Regions from separate parts of the Clostridium sp. FP1 genome, predicted to be linked through region 3. Evidence: riboswitches for the same ligand, from Rfam matches in the RefSeq annotation. Region 3 holds a riboswitch; each other region holds the start of a gene.
The links. Region 3 has a riboswitch for S-adenosylmethionine ahead of G9F70_RS22345 (methionine ABC transporter ATP-binding protein). Riboswitches for the same ligand answer to the same signal wherever they lie in the genome.

Region 1: another riboswitch for S-adenosylmethionine. It lies ahead of metK (methionine adenosyltransferase); the one in region 3 lies ahead of G9F70_RS22345 (methionine ABC transporter ATP-binding protein).
Region 2: another riboswitch for S-adenosylmethionine. It lies ahead of G9F70_RS06170 (methionine ABC transporter ATP-binding protein); the one in region 3 lies ahead of G9F70_RS22345 (methionine ABC transporter ATP-binding protein).

What each region holds. Positions count from the first base shown of each region.
Region 1 is NZ_JAAMNJ020000001.1:370,680-377,176, forward strand. Features, by position in the region: gene yyaC (spore protease YyaC) at 33-587, opposite strand; gene G9F70_RS01765 (hypothetical protein) at 740-1,423, shown strand; tRNA gene G9F70_RS01770 (tRNA-Thr) at 1,632-1,706, shown strand; tRNA gene G9F70_RS01775 (tRNA-Tyr) at 1,712-1,796, shown strand; tRNA gene G9F70_RS01780 (tRNA-Val) at 1,823-1,898, shown strand; tRNA gene G9F70_RS01785 (tRNA-Thr) at 1,927-2,001, shown strand; tRNA gene G9F70_RS01790 (tRNA-Tyr) at 2,007-2,091, shown strand; SAM riboswitch class I at 2,200-2,301, shown strand; gene metK (methionine adenosyltransferase) at 2,389-3,564, shown strand; gene G9F70_RS01800 (ATP-dependent RecD-like DNA helicase) at 3,843-6,086, shown strand; gene G9F70_RS01805 (hypothetical protein) at 6,117-6,497, shown strand, end outside.
Region 2 is NZ_JAAMNJ020000001.1:1,264,477-1,270,973, reverse strand. Features, by position in the region: gene G9F70_RS06185 (hypothetical protein) at 1-499, opposite strand, end outside; gene G9F70_RS06180 (MetQ/NlpA family ABC transporter substrate-binding protein) at 771-1,616, opposite strand; gene G9F70_RS06175 (methionine ABC transporter permease) at 1,670-2,350, opposite strand; gene G9F70_RS06170 (methionine ABC transporter ATP-binding protein) at 2,298-3,365, opposite strand; SAM riboswitch class I at 3,503-3,613, opposite strand; SAM riboswitch class I at 3,770-3,873, shown strand; gene G9F70_RS06165 (M20 family metallopeptidase) at 4,022-5,233, shown strand; gene G9F70_RS06160 (GntR family transcriptional regulator) at 5,367-5,744, shown strand; gene G9F70_RS06155 (ABC transporter ATP-binding protein) at 5,737-6,432, shown strand; gene G9F70_RS06150 (hypothetical protein) at 6,432-6,497, shown strand, end outside.
Region 3 is NZ_JAAMNJ020000001.1:4,731,831-4,738,327, reverse strand. Features, by position in the region: gene G9F70_RS22385 (NUDIX hydrolase) at 1-135, shown strand, start outside; gene G9F70_RS22380 (histidine phosphatase family protein) at 144-707, shown strand; gene G9F70_RS22375 (DNA topology modulation protein) at 790-1,335, shown strand; gene G9F70_RS22370 (NUDIX domain-containing protein) at 1,516-2,040, shown strand; gene G9F70_RS22365 (histidine phosphatase family protein) at 2,093-2,698, shown strand; gene G9F70_RS22360 (DUF2809 domain-containing protein) at 2,864-3,271, opposite strand; partial or broken gene G9F70_RS22355 (N-acetyltransferase family protein) at 3,554-3,918, shown strand; gene G9F70_RS22350 (MazG nucleotide pyrophosphohydrolase domain-containing protein) at 3,951-4,244, shown strand; SAM riboswitch class I at 4,377-4,497, shown strand; SAM riboswitch class I at 4,591-4,693, shown strand; gene G9F70_RS22345 (methionine ABC transporter ATP-binding protein) at 4,813-5,811, shown strand; gene G9F70_RS22340 (methionine ABC transporter permease) at 5,812-6,456, shown strand.

The sequences.
Region 1 (6,497 bases), 4.4 Mb from region 3:
ATGCACTTTTAATTTAAAACTCTGGGTAATTATTAAATTGGATTTGAATTTTTATCTTCATTATTAAGTGAATATAAATAATATGAATGCAAAAGTGAACGGCTCAAAACAGAAGCAATTTCCATTACTAAACTAAGTCTTATGTTTCTATTAGTGAATAATTCACTATCATCACTTGAATCTACTATACCTATTAATGAAACATTACCTACTTTAGGAAGTGTTTTCCCTACACCTTTACCAGGATGAATTGGATAATTTCTAGCTTGGATTTCACCGATATTCGATATGTCTCCTAAACATGCATCTACACCTATTATAGTGCAATTTGGGTGCAGTGCATTTATTTTAGATAATTTACTATCGATGTTTAAGGCGTGGATTGGGTTATCTATAGTGCCATATACAGGTAGTGGGAAGGAGCTATCTTTTAAAAATGTACCCACGAGTGGGCCGAGACAATCACCTATACATCTATCAGTACCTATGCAAACAACTAAAGTGTTTTGGTCAATATAGTCTTTTAGAAAGTTAGAAATTGTATAGTATGCTAAAGGGTCTTTATAATGGGTTTTAGCTTTACTCAAGAAATATACCTCCTTGTATTGCGCTGTGAATAAATTATTTTCCTACCAATAATTTATATGAAAAAATTTTGTGTATTATTATGAAAAAAGAATAAAAAAGCGATAAATTGGAAAATAATCTATATATATTAATTATTTGAGGTGGTATTAACATGAAGAAAAAAAATTTATTCTTTGTTATTATATTTTCTACTGTTGTAAGCGTATTTAATATGGTGTATTACAGTAGCGTTGTAATTAAGGCAAAGTATTATGAAGAAAACAACCTAAGAAAACAGGTAGTAGCTGAATGTAAAAAGGTTTATATCTGCCCCAAAAATATAAACAATAACCAGGGTAAAGTGGTGAAAGAAGCTGAGGAAGAATATTCTAATGTAAAAAAAAAATTAGGAAAAGAGGATTTGGCTAAGAAGGAATTAAGCGATGAAGAAAAAGGTAGTGATAATTTGAGTATAAATTCACTAAGTCAAGATATCGAAAAAAAATCGGATGAAAATATGCTCAATGACGTATATTCACTTGGGAAAGAGGATAGTCTAGAAGAATTAAATTATAATATTAAGAAGCAGGCACAATCAGTATTTAAAGTGTCAACAGGCAAAATACAAGAAAATTTAACAACTTCTGATAAGATAAAATTACTATATGTAAGCCTTCAGCTAGGCAAAGAGAATTATAAAAAAATGGAAGAATATTTATATGCAGTGGATGCCGAGGAAGGAGTTCTTAAAGCCCTTAAGTTATTAAAAGACGATTTATCAAAAAAAGAATATGGAAAAGTGAGAAAAATAGCTGGAAAGTTTATAGATATGGATGCGGCAGAAAGACTAAAATAAATTATATTGTAGTAATTGGTATAAGAAAGAGTTATCTTTTTTTATTGCGAATAATAAGTTGTATTAATGCTTAAAATAGAGTAAATATGCGAATGTTATAGCAATGTAGAGAAGGAATCGCTATTTCGAAGAAAATGAGCTTGAAATTAAATGATTATAGTTATATAATAATTCTTGTCGACAGGGTAAAGATACAAAAACAAAATATGCTGGCATGGCTCAACGGTAGAGCAGCTGACTTGTAATCAGCAGGTTGTAGGTTCAATTCCTATTGCCAGCTCCAAAAGTGGAGGAGTTCCCGAGTGGCCAAAGGGGGCAGACTGTAAATCTGTTACGTAATGTTTCGATGGTTCGAATCCGTCCTCCTCCACCATTTTCATTAGCTTTATAATAAATTATGGGAGCATAGCTCAGCTGGGAGAGCATCTGCCTTACAAGCAGAGGGTCACAGGTTCGAACCCTGTTGTTCCCACCATAATAATCTTTTTAAAAATAAAATGTATGCTGGCATGGCTCAACGGTAGAGCAGCTGACTTGTAATCAGCAGGTTGTAGGTTCAATTCCTATTGCCAGCTCCATATATGGAGGAGTTCCCGAGTGGCCAAAGGGGGCAGACTGTAAATCTGTTACGTAATGTTTCGATGGTTCGAATCCGTCCTCCTCCACCAAAAGACATCTGTAGATGTCTTTTTTTATTTATTTAATTTTAAAGTAAATAGGAATTGTTGACACTGAAAAGCTTATATGGTATTATAATTAAAACTTAATATTGATAACTCTTATCAAGAGAGGTGGAGGGAAAAAGGCCCTATGAAACCCGGCAACCGGTCAATGTACCATGGTGCCAATTCCTGTAGATTTATTCTGCGAGATAAGAAGGATGGTTAAAACACCTCTTCTTATAATTAGAAGGGGTTTTATTTTTTTAAAAACAAAATTTTTCCGTATTAGAAAGGAGAATTATAATGAAAAGACTATTTACATCAGAATCAGTTACAGAAGGACATCCAGATAAAATTTGTGACCAAATCTCAGATGCTATACTTGATGCTATTTTAGAGCAAGATCCTTATGCTAGAGTTGCTTGTGAAACCGCAGTTACTACAGGGATGGTTTTAGTTATGGGGGAGATAACAACTAGTTGTTATGTAGATGTTCCTAAGGTTGTTAGAAATACTATTGAAGGTATAGGATATACTAGAGCAAAATATGGATTTGATGCTAGTACTTGTGCGGTTCTAACATCTATTGGAGAACAGTCAGCAGATATAGCTTTGGGAGTTAACGAAGGATTAGAGTCTAAGAAAGGCACTCAGGATAAGATAGACTCCACAGGCGCTGGAGATCAAGGTATGATGTTTGGATTTGCAACTAATGAAACGCCGGAATACATGCCACTTCCAATTGCTATGGCTCATAGACTGGCAAGAAGATTAAGTGAAGTAAGAAAGAATGGTAAGCTTAACTATCTAAGACCAGACGGAAAGACTCAAGTTACTGTAGAGTATGAAGATAATAAGCCAGTAAGAATAGATACTATTGTTATTTCAACTCAACATGGAGAAGAGGCAACTCATGATCAAATTGAAAGTGATTTAATAGAACAAGTAATAAAGCCTATAGTTCCAAGTGAATTATTAGACGAAAACACTAAGTATTATATAAATCCTACAGGTAGATTTGTAATTGGAGGACCGCAAGGAGACTCTGGTTTAACAGGAAGAAAAATAATAGTAGATACTTATGGCGGATACGCAAGACATGGCGGCGGCGCATTCTCTGGTAAAGACCCAACAAAGGTTGATAGATCTGCTGCATATGCTGCAAGATGGGTTGCTAAAAACTTAGTAGCAGCAGGAGTTTCAGATAAATTAGAGATTCAGTTAGCTTATGCTATAGGTGTAGCTAAACCCGTATCTATAGAAGTTGAAACTTTTGGAACTGGAAAAATTGAAGACGATAAAATTGTTGAAATAATCGGAAAAGTATTCGATTTAAGACCAGCTGTTATTATAAGAGAATTAGACCTTAGAAAACCTATTTATAAACAGACAGCAGCTTATGGACATTTTGGAAGAAATGATTTGGACCTTTCCTGGGAAAGACTAAATAAGGTTGAACAAATAAAAAAATATTTATAAAATGAAATAGAAAATATTTATAATAAAAGAGGGATAACAATTATTAATTGTTATCCCTCTTTTTCCTAAGTAATAAAAAAGTTTATTTTAAGGCAATTGGGATAATTATAAAGATATTAAATTTTATTTTATTATGTGGATTATTAAATGGTATTTTGATAAAACTTAAGATAGGGGTATACTGAAGGTGAAAAACGTAAAGTACATATGATATAATAACAACGATACTTATATTAATAGTATTGCTACTATATAAATTTATAAATAGGGGAGATTTTATGCCAGAAATACAAGGAATCATAGAAGATATAGTATTTCACAATGAAGAAAATGGGTATATTATTGCTCATTTGCATGCTATAAAGCAGCAAATAACTGTTGTAGGAATTGTACCCTACATAAGTGAAGGTCAAAATTTAAAATTAACGGGAGAATGGGTTAATCATCCTCAATTTGGAAAGCAATTTAGAATAGTTTCCTGTGAGGAAATAATACCTAGTTCTATTGCAGGTATAGAAAAATATTTAGCTTCAGGAGTTATTCAAGGAATTGGACCAGTAACTGCTAAAAAAATTGTAAAGCACTTTGGAGAAAATACCATGAATATACTAGATAATGAAATCCAAAGGCTAAGGGAAATTGATGGTGTAGGAGAAAAAAAGATTAAATTAATTTTGGAATCTTATTCTAAGCAACGAGAAGTTAAAAACATAATGATATTTCTTCAAACCTATGGAGTAACTCCTAATCAATGCGTGAAGATTTATAAAAAATATGGAGGAGATTCTATAAAGGTAGTACAAGATAATCCATATGTGTTAACGGAAACTATTGCTGGCGTAGGATTTAAAATTGCTGATAAGATAGCTCGAAGTTTAGGTATCGACAAAGAATCACCTTTTAGAATACAAAGTGGAATTAATTATGTTGTTAATGAATTTTGTGCTATGGGAAATACTTATATGCCCCTGGTCAGGTTACATAAGGAAGCTGAAAACATTCTTGGAGTTTCTGAGGAAGAAATTGAGAAGAGTATTTTTGACAATGTTGTGCAGGGAAAATTGAAAGTTGAAAACATTGATGAAGAAAAATGTGTATTCACTATGCCTTTCTATTATTGTGAATTAAGTATTACTAAAAAAGTTATAAATTTATCTATAGCAAAATATGAAAAATTAGATTTAGACATTGAAGAGGAAATTGAAAAATTTGAAAGTGAAAAAAATATAAAATTTGCAATGTCTCAAAAAGCTGCTATTTGTGGTGCTGCGGCAAATAGTATGGAGGTTATAACTGGAGGTCCTGGAACAGGCAAAACTACTATAATCAATTGTATTATAGATGTGTTTGAAAAAGCGGGAATGAAAGTATTTATGGCTGCGCCTACTGGGAGGGCGGCTAAAAGAATGACAGAAGCTACTGGCAGGGAAGCTAAAACTATACATAGGTTACTCGAGCTTGGAATGGGCGGCGATGATGGGTCGCAGTTTTTTAGAGGCGAGGAGACACCTTTAGATTGTGATGTGCTAATTATCGATGAAGCTTCTATGATAGATATAATGCTTATGAATAGTTTATTAAAAGCTATCAGCATAGGAATTAGACTTATAATTGTGGGTGATGTGGATCAATTGCCATCTGTGGGGCCGGGGAATGTATTAAGAGACATAATTGACAGCAACTGCGTTAAAGTAGTTAAGCTTAAGGAGATTTTTAGGCAAGCTAGGGAAAGTATGATTATTGTAAATGCTCATAAAATTAATAATGGTGAAATGCCTATTTTAAACAAAAAGGATAAGGACTTTTATTTTATTGAAAATGATGAGCCAGACAAAATTTTAGACAGTATAATCACGTTAATTAATACAAGGCTTCCGAAATTCAACAAAGAGTGGGACAAAATGAAACATATTCAAATACTTTCACCTATGAGAAAAGGAATACTAGGTATAGAAAATTTAAATGAAAAGCTTCAGGCAATATTGAATCCTAAGTCTAAATATAAGAAAGAAAAGGAATATAGGAATACTATATTTAGGGTAGGGGACAAGGTCATGCAAGTTAAAAATAATTATTCTATGAAATGGAATAAATTGAGTGCAAATCATGAAAAAGATGGCGTTGGAATTTTTAATGGGGATGTAGGGTATGTTTGCGATATCGATGAGGATAATGAAAATGTCATTGTAATTTTTGATGACGATAAGCGGGTAGAATATGAGGGAGTATTTTTAGATGAACTAACTTTAGCTTATGCTATTACTATACATAAAAGTCAAGGTAGTGAGTTTGAAGTTGTAATTATGCCTATGTTTATGGGACCACCACTTTTAATGAACAGAAATTTGCTTTATACAGGAATAACTAGGGCGAAAAACATGGTTGTTTTAGTGGGAAAAGTAAAAGCTATTAATTTTATGAAGGATAATAATAGAAGCTTTGAAAGATATTCTGCGCTAGGATGGAGAATAAGACAAATAGTAGATGTGGATTTAAGCCATGATGAAAATCAGCACAATTAAATTAATATTTAGCTGTAAAGGAGATTTTACATGTATTTCTACGCAAATTTAAACCTTAGTAAGGAAAAAGATGAAATTAGCAAAGAAATTTTAAACTGTTCATTAAATGGCAAAAAAAGAATTGATGTTGTATCAATGTTTTATAATTCCTCTGATATATTGCTTGAAACTATAATTGCATATGCTAATGAAAAGAAAAATATATTGTATATAACTAACGAAGATGTGCGCAAAATTGATATTATTTACTTTATAGATAATTTTAGTAATTTAGGAAAATATGTATATACCGGTGGAGTGAATTATAGCAGTGTCAATGAGTATTTATATATATGCAATCACGAAAGTGCATTAGGACTCCAAGAAAAATTTGATTTGGTTATTTATAATGAGATTAGAAATTTTCCTAAA
Region 2 (6,497 bases), 3.5 Mb from region 3:
TTGTTTCTGTTTTTGGATCATAATATATAGATAACACTATTCCATTATATTTAAAATTACTATATGCAAAAGTGGTATGTTCTTCCACAGCTTTTCCAAATACACTCTGAAAGCTACCTATTTTACTACCAAGTTTTGCACCATTAAAATCTATATCTTTGTTATCAATGTATATCTGTTCTACTGGTCCATTGCCATAATTTTTAAACCAAACTCGAATATCTAATTGTGAAAACTCCAATCCCCCATCATCAATAGTAGTTGATTTCTCTCCAAGCTTTGCAATAAGTTCTTTTTTTCTTAAGCCTATCAATTTAATATAGTTTTTAAAACTGATATTTTTTTCAGGGGCTTCTTTAGCACTTTCATCATATGGTAATGCCTTTTGAACTGTTTCTTTAGAACGTGGATTATTACCTTTAGTCATAGCATTTGATGTGTATGCCACGGTGAATAATATTAATAATACCACTATGGCTAATTCAGCTATTTTTCTCATAAAATCGCCCCTTCTAATAAGCTTATCTAATAATACTTATTATATGGGATGTTCTCCAGCACTTTGTATCAAATCAATGTCAATTTTACTACAAAATGGTTACAAAACCACTTAATTATTATTCCATTTTCCAGACCTCATGTAGATCATGCACATCACAAGTGATACAAATGTTGCTAGCTGAGAAGCAAAACCAACTTCGTATAGCTTATACCTAGCACTCTACTTAATGCAAAATAAACAACCATAACATTAGTAAAGCTAGGCTCACCTAAAATGCTGGCAAAGTAGCCCCTTTGTATAATTCTTGTATAACCTTCTTTGTTTCATCTGTTTGGTATGCCTTAACTAACTTTTTTAATGTTGCATTGTCTTTATCTTTAGTTTTTACAGCAATTATATTAAAGTAATTTTTTACACTTTCCTTTTTAACATCTTCAGTATAAATAGAATCTTTTAGTGGTGAATAGCCTGCATCTACTGCCACACCATTATTTATAGCAGCGATGTCTACATCCTGTATTGATCTTGGAATTTGAGTAGCAACAAGTTCAATTATCTTAAGGTTCTTTTTATTTTCTATAATGTCTTTTACTGTAGGAGTTATACCTACTCCATCCCTTAATTTAATTAATCCAGCTTCTTGAATTAATATAAGTGCCCTTCCGCCATTACTTGCATCATTTGGAATAGCAATTTTGGCTCCATCTTTAAGAGTTTTTATATCCACAACTGTTTTAGAATATATCCCCATAGGTGCTAAAACAGTATTCCCTATTGATGTAAGATCTAATTTATGCTCTGCTTTAAATTTATTAAAGTAACCTATTGTTTGAAATGCATTTGCATCAATTTCCCCATCACTTAATGCTTGATTAGGTCTTATATAGTCGCTAAAATTTACTAATTGAAGATCAATATCTTCTTTAGCTAATTTTACTTTTATCTTATCCCAAAGCACATGTTCATCTCCTGTGACACCCAATTTAATTACTTGTTTCTTGGTTGGTGTATTACTTGGTGTAGTACTTACCTCTTTTGAACTTCCACAGCCTACTAAAGCAGTTATTGTAATTAACGCCACTACTGTTAATACTGATATTTTTTTTATTATCATTTTAAATCCCCCTTTATTTTGAAGATAGTGTTAACACTATCTTTATTTTAATTTTAATGACTTAATTTTTTTAGTATAAATTCTCCAAAACTTTGTATTGAAGTTACCAATACAAGAAGAATTAATATTGTTGCCACCATTATATCTGTTTTAAAATATTGATAACCGTATCTGATGGCGAAATCACCTAAGCCCCCTCCACCAACAGTTCCGGCCACTGCAGAGAATCCAATCAAACTGACAGTAGTAATTGTAAGTGCATATACAATCCCAGGAAGCCCTTCTTTAAGTAAAACCCTATATATTATTTCAAAAGAACTTGATCCCATTGCCTGCGCCGCTTCTATAACTCCTTTGTCAATATCCAAAAGTGCTGATTCAATTTGTCTTGCCACAAATGGAATTGAACCAATAACTAGTGGGACTAAAGCCCCTTTCATCCCAATAGTAGTCCCCACCACAAGACGAGTAAAAGGTATTATTGCAGCAAGTAATATTACAAATGGTATTGCTCTGAATATATTTATACTTTTACCCACCACATTGTAAATTCTACTATTCTCTAAAATATTGTCTGGCCTTGTAACTACTAAAATGATTCCTAAAGGAATTCCTATAAGTGTAGAAATAAATCCTGAAATACTTACCATTCCAATAGTTTCCCATAATGCTTTTATCATATCAGGAAATAGTTCCACTACGTTTGGCAGGTAATTTACTAAAAACTGATGCATGCTCTATCACCTCTACATTTATATTATTTTCTTCTAAATATTTTATTGATTGGAGTATTCCCTCCTTAGCACCACTAAATTTTACAATCAAATTGCCAATAGGTATATGTTGAATAATTTCAATATTCCCAAACAAAATACTGGCATCTATTTTAAATTTTCTTGAAAGTTTAGAAATAAAGGCTTGACCCGTCTTTTGTCCCACAAATGATATTTTAGCTACGCTTTCCCCTTCTTCAAATTCTTCATCGCATAGGAAATCATATATCTTATCATAATTAAAAACAGTAGATATAAATTCTTTGGTTATTTCAGCTTTTGGATTCGTAAAAATATCAATTATCCCTCCACTTTCCACTATTTGTCCAGCTTCCATTACCACAACTTCGTGACAAATTTCTTTTACCACTTCCATTTGATGGGTAATGATTACTATGGTTAAACCTAGCTTTTCATTAATTTCCTTTAACAATTTTAAAATTGATGCTGTGGTCTGCGGATCTATTGCAGATGTTGCCTCGTCACACAATAAAACCTGTGGATCGTTTGCTAGTGCTCTGGCTATAGCAACCCTCTGTTTTTGTCCTCCACTTAATTGTGATGGATATGCTAAAATCTTATCACTAAGCCCAACTAATTCTAGCAGGCTTAAAACTTTCTGTTTTTTTTCTTCCTTGGTATAGCTATTTCCCTTAAGTGGGTATGCAAGATTTTGAAATACATTTCTACTGCTCATTAAGTTAAAATGTTGAAAGATCATACCAATTTTTTTTCTACTTTTTCTTACCTCTTTTTCAGGTAACTTAGTTAATTCTTTATTGTTAACTATAACCTGCCCACTAGTGGGCTTCTCCAATAAGTTTATACAGCGCACTAATGTGCTTTTTCCTGCTCCACTGTACCCTATTATTCCAAAAATTTTACCCTTTTCAACATGCAAATTAATTTCTTTTAATGCTTCAACTGTTCCCTGTTTATTTACATAAACTTTTCTTACTCCTTTAATCCAAATCATATTTTCCCTCCTTAAATTATCACCTTACCAACTGAAATCCCGCTAAAAATCTCAATAAAAAAATCCCCTTCTTTTCAAAAAGAAGAGGATAAATACATAAAAAAACCCATAGAAGGGTTGACTTTTAATAGTACCTTCACTCATCTTTCAGAACAGTGTTCTGATGGAATTAGCACCTTACATGCAAATAATAACATGTGGTTGCTGAAACTTCATCGGGCCAATCCCTCAGTTTCTCTCGATAAGAATAATTATTAAATTTTTATTTATGCAATTTTTGATTGCTTGAGATTCATTATACTTACTACTTTTATAAATGTCAACAATAAAATCGAAATATTTTTTACTGTTGACAATATTAAATAAAAGCCTTATTATAACTTTTAAACAACTTAATAACAAATTTCTTATCAAGAGAGGTGCAGGGACTGGCCCTTTGAAACCTCGGCAGCGGGTTCTTTTAGAATACTGTGCCAATTCCAGCAAAATGATTCTTTAAAGATAAGACGGCTATATTTAAACTATAAATTAACCCTCTTCTTTTCATAGAAGAGGTTTTTTTGTTTAAATTGAATTAACTACTTATTTCACAATCATTTTGCAATTGAAAATTCTATTTTTTAGTATACCCCAAAAAAATAATAGGAGGAGATTTTATGCAATTTACTTTAGGAAAAATCAACAAATTAAAAGTCGCAGTTTTATCAAACATTGAAGCCAACAAGAAAAATTACATAGAAATAAGTCACAAGATCCATGGAAAACCTGAAATAGGAAACCAAGAATTTTTTGCTTCTAGTATCCTTATTGAAACCTTAGAAAAACAGGGATTTACTATAGAAAAAGGAGTAGCTGGTCATGCAACTTCATTTATAGCGAGAAAGTGTTCCAAGGAAAAAAAAGGTGCAACTATTGGTTTTTTAGCAGAATATGATGCTCTTCCAAATCTTGGGCATGCTTGTGGTCATAATATTATTGGTACCACTAGTATTTCTGCTGCTATTGCTCTATCAAAAGTAATAGATGAGTTAGGTGGTCAAATAGTAGTTTTAGGTACTCCTGCCGAAGAAGGAGGCGAAAATGGAAGTGCAAAGACAAGCTTTGTACGCCATGGTTTACTTAAAGGCATAGATGCTTGTATAATTGCTCATCCTTCAAGCAGAACTTGTATTACAGGTGATTCACTATGTGTAGATCCATTAGACTTTGAATTTATAGGCAGACCCGCTCATGCAGCTGCTTGTGCTGAAAAAGGTATAAATGCACTAGATGGTGTTATACAATTATTTAATGGAATAAATGCCTTAAGACAGCATTTAACAAAAGATGCACGTATACACGGCATTATAACTCATGGAGGAGATGCTCCAAATATTGTTCCTGAATATGCTAAAGCAAGATTTTTCATTAGAGCTGCCACCCGAAAAAGTTGCGATGTAGTAACAAATAAAGTTAAAAATATAGCTAAGGGCGCCGCTCTTGCTACTGGCTGCTTGGTTAATATTATTGCTTTTCAAAACAAGGTAGATAATATGCTTAAAAATAGTGCCTTTGATGATATCTTTGTAGAAAACTTGAAATTTTTAGGATTTGATTTAGATATACAAAATGCATCTGGTATAGGCTCCTCAGATGTAGGAAATATAAGCCATATTGTTCCAACAATTCAGCCAACTATTAAAATTGGACCTGACACTTTAGTGGGTCATACTAGTGAATTTTGTGATGCAGCAATATCAAAACAGGGAGATGAGGCTTTGATTCTCGGTGCTAAAGCCATAGCACTTACCGGGCTTTCCCTGTTAGCTTATGAGGATAAGCTTAAAACTATAACAGATGAATTTCATAGAGCTTTAGCTGCTGAATAACCTTCCCTTACTTTTAATTTCCTTCCATATAATAAAACTATTTTAATTTCCATGTTGACACTGCTAATGTTCTAGTGTACTATTAACATATGTCACTAGAACATAGATGCACTTTCTCAAAGGAGATGGAATAATGGATACAACCTTTAATGACAAAACGCCTATATATCTACAAATTATGGACCTTATAAAAATGAACATCGTTACAGGAAAGTTAAAATCAAATGACAAATTACCTTCAGTACGGGAAATGGCAATAAATTTGAAGGTAAATCCAAATACACTTCAAAGATCCTATCAAGAGCTTGAAAGACTTGGAATTGTTTTTACACAAAGGGGCACCGGAACATTTGTTGGGGAGGAGAAAAATATGGTAGATAATTTAAAAAAAGAAATGGCAAAGGAAGTTATAGATTCCTTTATACTTAGAATGAAAAGCTTAGGCTTTACTACTAATGAAATAATTGAATCTATTTCAAATGAAACTACGGAGGTAAAACAGAATGACTAATATATTAAAATCTGAAGGAATATGTAAGTCCTACTTAAATAAAAAAGCCTTGCGAGGAGTAGACCTAGAAATAATGCCTGGAAAAATTGTAGGACTTCTTGGCCCTAATGGTAGCGGTAAAACTACCTTTTTAAAAATAGCAGCCGGCATTCTTCATGCGTCTAGCGGGGAAATACTAATAGATGGTCAAAAGCCTGGTGTTTATACAAAATCTATAGTTTCCTATTTGCCTGATAATGAATATCTTCTAAAATGGATGAAAATAAAAGATGCTGTGAGGTATTTCAAGGACTTTTATTCTGATTTTGATGAAAAAAAAGCAAAGGAAATGCTTCTATTTATGAAACTTGATGAAAATAGCAGTGTAAAAAGCCTATCAAAGGGAATGAAGGAAAAGTTGAAGCTTACCTTGGTACTTTCAAGAGCCGCAAAACTTTATATACTTGATGAACCACTTGGTGGCGTAGACCCTACCACTAGAGAACAAATATTAAATGCTATAGTTAATAATTTTAGTGAAAATAGTTCTATGCTAATTACTACACATCTTGTAAATGATATAGAACGAATTTTCGATGATGTAGCATTTATATCTGATGGAAAGGTAGTACTACAAGGTAATGCCGAAGAGTTAAGACTAGATAAGAAAAAGTCAATTGATGAATTGTACAGGGAGGTATTTCAATAATGTTTAAGCTTATAAAATATGAATTAAGATCAAATTTTTTAACCATACTTGGTAGTTGTATATCT
Region 3 (6,497 bases):
TTAGATAAAACAAATGAAACTAAAAATATTAGATGGATTTCCATAAATGAATTAAAAGATATGTTATATAATAATGAAAATGGATTTTATCCAATGCATGTAGCCACATTAAAAAAATTTATAGGTGAGAGGTAGAAAAAAGAGTGAATACAAATATATATTTAGTAAGACATGCCATGTCTATCTATACTGCAGACGAATTAAATCGGCCATTATCAGAAAAGGGATATAGAGATGCAGAGAGAATAACGAAAATTTTATTAACTGAAAATATAGATACTGTTTTATCAAGTCCATATAAACGTGCAATCCAAACAGTTGAAGGTATAGCGAAACAAATTGGTACTGAGATAATACTTGAGGATGGATTTAAGGAAAGAAAAATAGCAGAAGGCTTAGTAGAGAATTTTGAAAGTGATATAACTAAATTGTGGACAAACTTCAATTATGCTTTTGAGGGTGGGGAGTCAAATCTAGAAGCACAAAACAGAGGGATTCTTTCACTTAATAAGGTGCTAAATAAGCATAATGGTAAGAATATTGTTATTGGTACTCATGGCAATATTATGGTTTTAATAATGAATTTTTTTGATAGTAAATACCACTATGAATTTTGGAAACAGCTTAGTATGCCTGATATTTATAAGTTGAGTTTTGATGATAGTAAGCTTGCAGGAGTAAAAAGAATATTTAAAGATAAAACATAAGTTTATATATAATATTCTAAATGATTTAAACTTATATTTATATTTTGTATAATAAAAATGTTAAAGATTAAAGGGGGTATAGATGAATAATATAGGAAAAAGAATAATGGTAATAGGTTCACCAGGTAGTGGCAAGAGTACATTTTCAAGAAAACTTGCAGGGGTAGCAGGCCTCCCACTTATTCATCTTGATAAAGAATTTTGGAATAATGGCTGGATTGAGACCCCAAAGGAAGACTGGGTAAAAAAACAAAAGTCTTTAATATTAGGCTGTGAATGGATAGTAGATGGTAATTATGGTGGTACCATGGATATTCGTCTTGAAAAAGCTGATACAGTAATTTGCTTTAAATTAAGTAGGACAGTATGTTTGCTGAGTTATTTTAAACGAGTTATAACAAATATAAATAAAGTAAGACCAGATATGCCAGAGGGTTGTCCTGAGAAGTTTGACCTTGAATTTATAAAATATATTTGGAACTTTCCTAAGGCCTCAGGACAAGTAAACATAAATAGACTCGAAAAAAGTAAAGATAAACAAATTATAGTGTTTAAAAATAGAAGGCAAGCAAAGCAGTATATTATAGAAATATCTAATGGAAAAAAAAGAAGAGTTAACCAGAAATAGTTTCAAAGTTTATAGGACCAAAGTCACTTTAAGTCTTGATGTAGGCACTATCAATGTAAGAAAAAATCATGACGTATATTTGAACCGGAAAGTGTGTTAGAATAGGGAATATAGAGCAGAAAGTTATTAATTGAGCAAATATTTATTAATGACATATTTAAAATAAGGAGGCAAAATGCAATGGATTTAATAAAAGAAATATATGAAAAAGATATTGGTTACAATTATGAAAATATAAATATTTCATATAAGCTTAGGAAAGCATCAAGATCAATTGTACTAAATGATTCACGAAAAATAGCCTTATTATTTGTATCAAAGAATAACTATCACAAGCTACCAGGCGGAGGAATTGAAGCAGGTGAGGACATTAAAACTGCTTTAAATCGTGAAGTAATGGAAGAAGCTGGAGTTAATATTGATGTTTTGGGTGAAATTGGTACAATCATAGAATATAGAGATAAGCATGAATTATTACAAATATCATATTGCTATTATTCTGAGGTAAAAGGTGATATTAAAGAGCCATCATTTACAGAGGTCGAAAGAAATAGTGGTTTTCAACTAAAATGGGTGACCTTAGATGAAGCTATATCTATTCTTGAAAATGATACACCAGATAATTATCTTGGAAAATTCATTCAGAGTAGAGATTTAATGTTTCTAAAGAGTGCCAAATGTCTTTTAAACAGTAGCAATATATAATAATTATTTGATATTATATATTATTTTATTATAGTCAGGGGATGGGTGAAAATTGAAAATATATATAACAAGACATGGAGCAACGGAGTGGAATAAAGAAGGTAGGATGCAGGGCTGGCAAGATTCAAATTTAACTGAAATAGGTGTTGATAACGCTAAAAAGCTAGGTGAGAGTTTGCAGGCTATAGATTTTGATTATATTTATTGCAGTCCACTGGGGAGAGCTTTTGACACAGCAAAATACATTCGAGGAAATAAAAATACTGAGATAATTAAAATTGAAGATTTAAAAGAAATGGGATTTGGTATATGGGAAGGTATGGACCATGAAAAAGTAAAAGAGCTATATCCTACCCAGCAGTTTAATTTCTGGAACAAGCCTCAATTGTATGAACCTATAGAGGGAGAAAGCTTCCATGAATTGATTCACAGGGTAAAAAAGGCATTATATGATATTATAAATAATACCACTGGTGAAAATATTTTAATAGTAACCCATACAGCTGTAATAAAGGCAATCTATTCAATAATCAAGAATTATTCTATTGAGGATTTTTGGAGTAAACCCTTTATGTATGATACATGTTTAACAGTACTCGAAGTGGAAGATAAGAAAATTGAAATTATTTTAGAGGCGGATATTTCACATTTAGATTAGAACATGATTAGTGTGAATAATATAAAGAATTTTAATGGAATCCATTTTAGGATTCCATTAGTTTAAGGTTAAGGCATTAAGGGAAGCCTAGAAAGTTTTACGGTGGGTGTATTTAATGAAAATAATGATATAGTTGGATATGGCGGCTGTAAAAAAATGGGGTGGCTATGCTTTGTCAATTCTAGATTTATACAATGCAATGTAGTAATCAATAATTATACCTAATCCAATGCCAATAGCATAGGCTAATAAGTCAGTATATAAAAATACATATCCTAATACCAATCCACCCAAAGTTGTTTTTCTCATATTATCTATCCAAATAGCATGATACAATTGGCTTAATTCAATAATATAGCAAAATGATATTCCCATCAATGCAACTAACTTTGTTTTCATATCCTTAAAAATAAAACCAAAAGCAAGAAAAATCATTAATGCCCACAGAGCATCACCCAAATATGTATTCAAAAAATCTGGTATGACAGTAGCCATCTTTCTTGAGCATAATCCTAAAATAATTACAATTATTATCATAAATCCATAAAATAACCTATTGCGTTTATAAATCATATTTAACCTCATCCCAAATTATTCTTTTAATTTCCTATTTTTTTCTTCTTACAATTTTTGATATTTAGCTAATCTATGCTGCGATTCAAATTGCTTAGTACCTATATTAACTATAATTATAGCATGTTGTAAAGTTTGTTTACGTAAATTCCAATGAAGTTCGCATTAATATTGTAGCGTGGAAGATGATGATATAAACATAAGGTTCACTAATAATAAAGTAAATATATTTGAAAATGTAAAAGGATATATAGAAAAATAGGTCCTACTAGGGGAGGGAAAATGGAATATAAAATTGAAGTAATGATACAATCAGATTGGGAGCAAGTAGCAAATATTTATCTGCAAGGTATTAAAACAGGAATAGCAACATTTCAGACAGAAGTACCTATTTACGAAAATTGGGATAATAGTCACATAAATTCATGTAGATTAGTTGCTCGCTTAGGTGACAATGTGCTGGGGTGGTAGCTCTGAGTAAAGTCTCAAGTTGATGTGTTTATAAGGGAGTAGCGGAAGTAAGTATTTATATTGCTGAAAAATATAAAGGCCAAGGAATAGGGAAGGTTCTTTTAACAAAGTTAATTAAAGCATCTGAAGAAAATGGTTTTTGGACTTTGCAATCGGAACAACCTCGCAATAATAGTGAAACTTAATTATTATAAAAGGAGAGAATATAATGGAAAATATTGTTCAAGATTTATCAATATCAGAAATGTTAGATATGTCGCATAAGTTATGGGAAAAACACAAAGATACCTGGAGTCCAATGGAACCTGCGCAAGGTAAGATTTCCATACTTTATATGATTGAAGAAATTGGCGAAGCAATTGCAATAATAAAAAAGAAAACGGAAGATGGAATTATGAATGATCCAAGGATAAGAGAGCGATTTATTGAGGAGCTAGGGGATGTGCTAATGTATTATTCAGATACGTTAAACAGATTTAAAATTACACCTCAAGAGTTTTGAAGTACATACATTAAAAAATTTGAGAGTAATATGCAGAGAGATTATGAAAGTCAGTATAAGAAAAAATAAAAAAATACCTTTACATTTCCTCGAAATGGTGATAATATAACTTTAATTTAATAAATCAATTAATTCTCATCAAGAGAGGTAGAGGGACTGGCCCTATGACACCTCGGCAACCGTCAGATATCATTCGTCTGAAAAGGTGCTAATTCCTGCGCTAAGTTCCTTAGAACTTAGCGGAAGATGAGAGAGGTAACCTTGTAATTTTATACCTCTTTCATCATTTATATTGATGGGAGAGGTTTTTGGTTTTTAAAATAAATTTAAAATAAAATTTAATATTGTCTTATCAAGAGAGGTGGAGGGAATGGCCCTATGAAACCCGACAACCAGTATCATATATGATACATGGTGTTAAATCCTGCAGCATTGCTGCGAGATAAGAATAAGTTTGGCATTAGAGCCCAAGTTTATTCTTGGGTTCTATTTTTTTTAGGAAAATAATTGCGAGTAGCGATACTTGCAATAAAAAAAGTAATAAGTTATGAAGAGGAGATGAGATTTTATGATTAAAGTTTGTGACGTAAGTAAAAGTTTTTCCAAGGAGAAAGTATTAAATAGTGTTTCTTTTACAGTGGATAAAGGCGATATTTATGGAGTTATTGGTCACAGTGGTGCTGGCAAATCCACTTTACTTAGATGTTTTAATGGGCTTGAATCCTATGATACAGGCAGCATTAATATAATGGGAAAAGAAGTAAAGCAGTTAAGTTCAAAAGAGCTTAGGGAATTTAGAAAAGATGTAGGTATTATATTTCAAAGCTTCAATTTGATTAACAGAAAAAATGTTTTTGAAAATATTGCATTTCCACTGGAAGTATGGGGAAATGACAAAAATTTTATTAAAGAAAGAGTAGATAGCTTAATAGAATTAGTTGGACTTAATGATAAAGTAAATAGCAATATACGCGAACTTAGCGGAGGACAAAAGCAGCGAGTTGGAATTGCAAGAGCCTTGGCACTTAATCCAAAAATATTACTTTGTGATGAAGCTACTTCTGCATTAGATCCTAAAACTACAAAATCTATATTGGAGCTTTTAAGAGATATCAATAACAAATTTAATATAACAATTATCGTGGTTACACATCAAATGGAGGTGGTAAAAGAGATTTGTAATAAATTTATTCTTTTAGAAGGAGGTGAGATTAAAAGTAGCGGTATTACAGATGAATTATTTATTAGACCAACAAGTGAAATGAAAACACTTATAGGAGAGGAAGAATTATTACCTAGTACAGGGCATAATATTAAAATATTTTTTCCAAAAGAAATTAGCCAGAGTTGCGTAATAACTTCCATAGCCAGGGAGTTAAATATAGATTTTTCAATAGTATGGGGCAGGCTTGAAAAATTCAGAGATAATGTAATGGGAAGTCTTATAATAAATGCAAGTGATGAAAATAGGGAAAAAATATTAAAATATTTAGATGGAAAATCTATAGAATGGGAGCTTATTAATTACTTATTGAAGAAAGATGAATATAAGGAGGGGGGGATATAAATGCTATTTAAAGATGTTTTACTACCTGCACTTTTAGACACAATATATATGGTAGGGGTGTCTACAATTTTTACAGTGATTTTGGGGTTTATAACAGCCGTGGGACTTATTATAAGTAGTCCTAAAGGGCTAAGACCAAATGTTCTAATTTATAAAAGCTTAAACTTAGTAGTAAATATGCTTCGTTCTTTTCCGTTTATTATATTAATGATATCTATATTCCCTTTAACCAAACTTATTGTTGGAACAACCATAGGTACTAATGCAGCTATAGTTCCATTAACTCTAGGAGCAGCTCCTTTTGCCGCAAGAATAATAGAATCTGCACTACTGGAGGTTGATTACGGAATCATTGAAGCGGCTAAATCTGTTGGTGCAAAAACCTATCAAATTATATTTAGGGTTATGGTAAAAGAGGCAATGCCATCTATAGTTCTTGGAGTTACTTTAACAATAATAAATATTATAGGTTACTCCGCTATGGCTGGGACAATTGGTGGCGGTGGCCTGGGAGATGTAGCAGTAAAATATGGCTACTATAGATTTAAAACAGACATTATGATATACACTGTTATTATTTTAATTGTAGTTGTGCAAATTATTCAAGCCTTAGGAAATTTATTGTACAGAAAAATGATTAGATAAATCTTAAATTATACAAATGCGAGGGGGATAACAATTAATAA